Regions from separate parts of the Sporosarcina sp. Y838 genome, predicted to be linked through region 2. Evidence: predicted binding sites of a transcription regulator. Region 2 holds the regulator's gene; the other holds the start of a gene.
What was found. Region 2 encodes Rex, which represses fermentation and respiration genes when NADH is low (regulators of the CRP and FNR family bind a similar motif). Its sites were predicted from a motif close to TTGTGAAATATTTCACAA; they were not measured.

Region 1 (2,463 bases), on a different contig from region 2:
TGAATGGTGCTAGGAAACGGACATCTTTCCAAGGTAACTTTTTGAACCAGCCGAATAGGCTCTTATGGCCTTTCTTCCTACCTGTAATTTCAAATGTAGCGAATATCGAGAAAGCTGTCATCAGTGATGGGATAACTACCATGAATGTAAGTACAACTTGAATGAATTTCCATGTAGGGTCAATACCTGGCTCTGTCAGCTGGTGATGGAAGCCTACTGGAATTGAAAACATGAGTAATAAGATGAAAGCAAGTCGTGCAAGGGAATCACTGAATAGTTTTCCGCCGATAATTTTGGGAATGATGACATACCATGCCATGTAAGCAGGAAGCAACCAGAAATAAACGAGCGGGTGACCGAAATACCAGAACAAAGTACGGCTGAGCAATACGTTGATGGTTTCAGCGTAACCGAGTGACCAAGGTATGAACTGGATGATAACAGATGTTGCCACCCCGATTGTAGCGATGAACCACATAAGCATGTTGATGGTAACCATGAATGCAAGCAATGGTGATTTCTCGCCTTTATGCGCTTTTTTCCAGACATACAATTGACGGAAGTTGACGAATGCTGCAATCCAGCTGCCGATAATGACGAATGTAAGACCGAAATAGAACGCTGGATGGGCTCTGAGTGGTGCATAGAACGTATACAATACAGATGCTTCACCAACTAGAATCGTAATTGCTGTCACAACAGTCCCGATTAGCATTACCCAGAAAGAGAGCCATGCAAATTTCCTCTGCTTTTCCGAAAGTCCGACCGTTTTTCCCATTAGTGAGAATTGGAATCCGATGATGAAAAATGTAGTGAGGACGAGCCCAAGAATGACGCCATGGACGGTAAGGATTGTATAATAATCGATATTGAAAGGTAATTTATATTTACCTGATCGGGCGAGTGTTTGTAGCAATCCCATTAAACCGCCGACAAAAAGGGAAATATACGTCACGTACATGAATGCCATGTATAATCGAGAGTCTTTTTTAGAAAGTAGTAATTGATTGTTAGCCATTATTCATACACCTCCACAGTTCCGAACATCTGGTGGTGACCGATGCCGCAGTATTCGTTACAGACAACCGTGAATTCGCCTGTATTTTTCATAACCGTTTCATACCGGCTTATATGGCCAGGTTCAACCATCATATTGACATTCGTTCCGGCTACTTGGAAGCCATGGACAACGTCTTTTGTGGTAACTTGATAAAGGACCGTGGAACCTTTTGGTACGCGAATCGTTTTAATAGCGTTACCGTCTTTGTCTTTGCCAACATCGTAGTTGAATGCAGACGCAACAATATTAACGATATATTTTCCATCAGCAACTTCGCGAATACCAAGATTTTCAGGTTTGAATGCTTCGTGTGCTTCAACATTTTGTGGATCAATGGTTTCGATATGACTTTGCGGGTGCGTTCCTTTCCAGAATGCAGCAAAGCCGATAATAAGTAAGAATAAAACAAGTGAAGCCATTCCAAAAATGAGCCAAATCTTTTCATATTTATGCAAATGCATATGTAACCCTCCCAAATTAAGTAATTATCTAGACATAAATAGTGCATAAAACCCGAACCAGGCTACCAAAATGAAGATACCCAGCAACATGACTGCAATGAATGTACCTTTTAAACTAGTAGTGGATTGGTGAGTTGAATTTCTTTTCCCCAATGGTGACACCTCCTTTTTCGGCGAAGTGAATTCGTCTTACCTTTATCATAGTCAAATCTACTAATAGCGGAATTAGGGAAAACCCTATGACTTTCGATATAGTTGCTATTTCACAAAGTCTTCACATTTCATTCATAAATGTGTCGTAATTCTCATATGAATTCATAAGCGGTAATGGCTAGATAAATGGTTTACTAGCTAATGTGTGAGGGTATAGAAAGCAGTCGACTTCATGAATTATTCATGTCATAAAAGTTGACCTAAATGTGTAAGGAAATTACAATTAAGCGTGGACTAAATCATAACGAAAGTTGGATGATCTATATGGAAAATTTAAAACTCATAAAAGTTGATAGTCCGGGACAGGGTGCGGAGCATGTCTTCAAGATTATTAAAGAGGAACTTGACAGTGGACGGTTAGCTGTACTCGGTCTTGCTACAGGTAGCACGATGGTTCCTGTGTATGATAAATGGACGGAATCAGACCTTGATTTTACAGATGTGGTTTCTTTTAATTTGGATGAGTATATTGGTATCCCAGCATCTAGCCCTAATAGCTATGCTTATTTTATGAATGAACATCTCTTCAGTAAAAAGAAATTCAAAGAAACAAATATACCGAATGGAATGGCGGAGGACTTGGATAAAGAATCCGCAGACTACGAAGCTCTATTTACAAAGTATCCGCTTGATATTCAATTGCTTGGCGTAGGGGAGAATGGCCATATTGCATTCAATGAACCCGGAACTTCTTCTGATTCAGTCACACATGTAGCACATTTAACTGAA
Region 2 (2,463 bases):
CGACTTTTGGCCATTTTGGATGTAGATGCACGAGCAATATTGCGCTGAACGAAATCCTCAAGCTTGGCCTTCTCTCCCATTTCTTTTACAAATAGTTTTTGATCACGTTCATAGTTTTTTGCTTTTTCTTCAAGATAGGCAGTATAGTTACCTGTGTACTTCATTACTTTTTTACGGGATACCTCGTAGACAATCGTGACGATTTCATCTAAGAAATAGCGGTCATGGGAAACAATTAGAATAGCCCCTTCGTATGATACCAAGTATTTTTCAAGCCAGCCTAACGTTTCGATGTCAAGGTGGTTTGTCGGCTCATCGAGTATGAGGAGATCGGGCTTACTAAGAAGCATTTTAGCAAGCGCCAATCGTGTCTTTTGACCACCCGAAAGAAGGGTGACATTTTTAGTGTAGTCCTCATGGTAAAAACGCATCCCGTGCAGTACTGAACGGGTATCAGATTCATATTGATAGCCGCCTGATCCCTTAAATTCAACTTGCAGAGCATCGTATTCTTTAATGACACGATCATAGTCAGTCTTATTGTCATAGACAGACGGATCGGCCATTTGTCCTTCAAGCGATCTGAGCCGTCTTTCTATACTGTGAAGTGGTTCAAATACGGTCATCATCTCTTCCCAAACTGTTAACGAGGAATCGATTCCTGAATGCTGTTCAAGATAGCCGATTCGTATATCTTTCGGAACGATTAAATCACCTGAATCAGCTGTCATTTCACCGGCAATTATTTTAAGAAGTGTTGATTTACCAGCGCCATTACGTCCAACTAGTGCAACGCGGTCGCGGTGCTGGACTTCTAGTTTTACGTTTTCTAATATATCTGTTCCTGAAAATGATTTTGTTAGTCCGTTCACTTGTAATACAATCAAAAGTAGCACCTCTATTCCTCTTCAGTTTAAATGAATAGTGTCAAGCGTGCAACGGTCGCCTTTACAACATTCATTATCTACTGTACGATAGAATCGCCTTTAAGTACGTGCAGGAGGGTTAGTATGAAAGAAGAAACACCAAAAATTCCACAGGCAACGTCAAAGCGTTTGCCTCTATATTATAGGTTTCTCCAAAATTTTGCGAACACAGGGAAGAAACGTGTATCATCCAGCGAGTTAAGTGAAGCGATGAAAATCGATGCCGCTACGATTCGACGTGATTTTTCCCATTTCGGGGCACTTGGCCGTAAAGGTTATGGCTATGACGTGCATTACCTAGTAGACTTTTTCCGTCAGACGCTCGACCAGGATGAAAAAACGGATGTCGCACTCATCGGGGTTGGCAGCTTGGGAAATGCTTTTTTGAAATATAATTTCCATAAGAACCATAATACGCGGATTGTCATTGCATTCGATCCAAAATCAGCTCTAGAGGGTACAGAGATGAGCGGCATACCTGTCTTTCATCCTGATACAATTAAGGAGAAGATTGAGGAATTAGGTATTGACCTGGTCATTCTCACAGTGCCATCACGTATTGCACAAGAAGTGACAGATCAACTTGTTACTATGGGTATTAAAGGGATTCTAAACTTTACTCCTGTGCGTCTAGCAGTACCAGAGTCGGTACGAGTGCATACAATCGATTTGTCTGTCGAATTGCAAACACTTATCTATTTCATAAAAAATGACGTCAAAGGTTCACATATGTAACGGTTCGTTATTAGTAATCCCAACAGCTTTCGTGTAAAATAGACGTAGAAAGGATCGAACTATATCCTTCCCTGAAGAAGGATACAATTCAATTCCTATCTTATGAAGGAGGTGTCCGAAATGCCAGGTCCAGGAAGTCTGATAATCATCGCTGTTATTGCTTTGCTCGTATTCGGTCCTAAGAAATTGCCTGAAATCGGGAAAGCCTTTGGTTCTTCATTGCGTGAATTCAAACACGCCACAAAAGGTCTTGTAGAAGACGACGATGTAAAAAAAGTGGAAGACAAGAAAGAAGAACTGAAGTAAGTTAGGATGACTGTCCGATGAACGATAAAAACTTAACAATCATTGAACATATAGATGAAATTAGAAAACGGCTGATGGTCATCGTCGTTTTCTTTGTTATTGCAGTAATAGGTGCTTTTTTCGTCGCGAAGCCGCTGATTCAATTTTTGCAGTATGATGGAGAAGAAAATAATATTACGTTGAATGCTTTCAACGTACTGGATCCAGTCATGATTTACGTGAAGGTGATTGTCTTTATAGCATTCATCGTCATTTCTCCGGTACTGATGTATCAATTATGGTCTTTCGTTTCACCGGGATTGCATGAAACGGAACGGCGCGCGACATTAAATTATATTCCGTTCACCTTTCTCCTGTTTGTCGGAGGAATTGCTTTTTCGTATTTTGTCTTGTTGCCATATGTGATGAAGTTCATGATGAATTTATCCGCAGAGCTTGATATAACCCAGACAATCGGGATAAATGAGTATTTCACTTTCCTATTCCAACTGCTTAT

Region 1: the regulator Rex is predicted to act here: its motif matches at 1,813-1,830, upstream of AC1TO4_RS00310 (cytochrome c oxidase subunit 2A).

Annotation. Positions count from the first base shown of each region.
Region 1 is NZ_JBXCJD010000001.1:64,263-66,725, forward strand. It holds gene AC1TO4_RS00300 (b(o/a)3-type cytochrome-c oxidase subunit 1) at 1-1,018, opposite strand, end outside; gene AC1TO4_RS00305 (cytochrome c oxidase subunit II) at 1,018-1,521, opposite strand; gene AC1TO4_RS00310 (cytochrome c oxidase subunit 2A) at 1,546-1,674, opposite strand; gene AC1TO4_RS00315 (glucosamine-6-phosphate deaminase) at 1,999-2,463, shown strand, end outside.
Region 2 is NZ_JBXCJD010000011.1:4,238-6,700, forward strand. It holds gene AC1TO4_RS13535 (ABC-F family ATP-binding cassette domain-containing protein) at 1-887, opposite strand, end outside; gene AC1TO4_RS13540 (redox-sensing transcriptional repressor Rex) at 1,011-1,661, shown strand; gene AC1TO4_RS13545 (twin-arginine translocase TatA/TatE family subunit) at 1,782-1,967, shown strand; gene tatC (twin-arginine translocase subunit TatC) at 1,985-2,463, shown strand, end outside.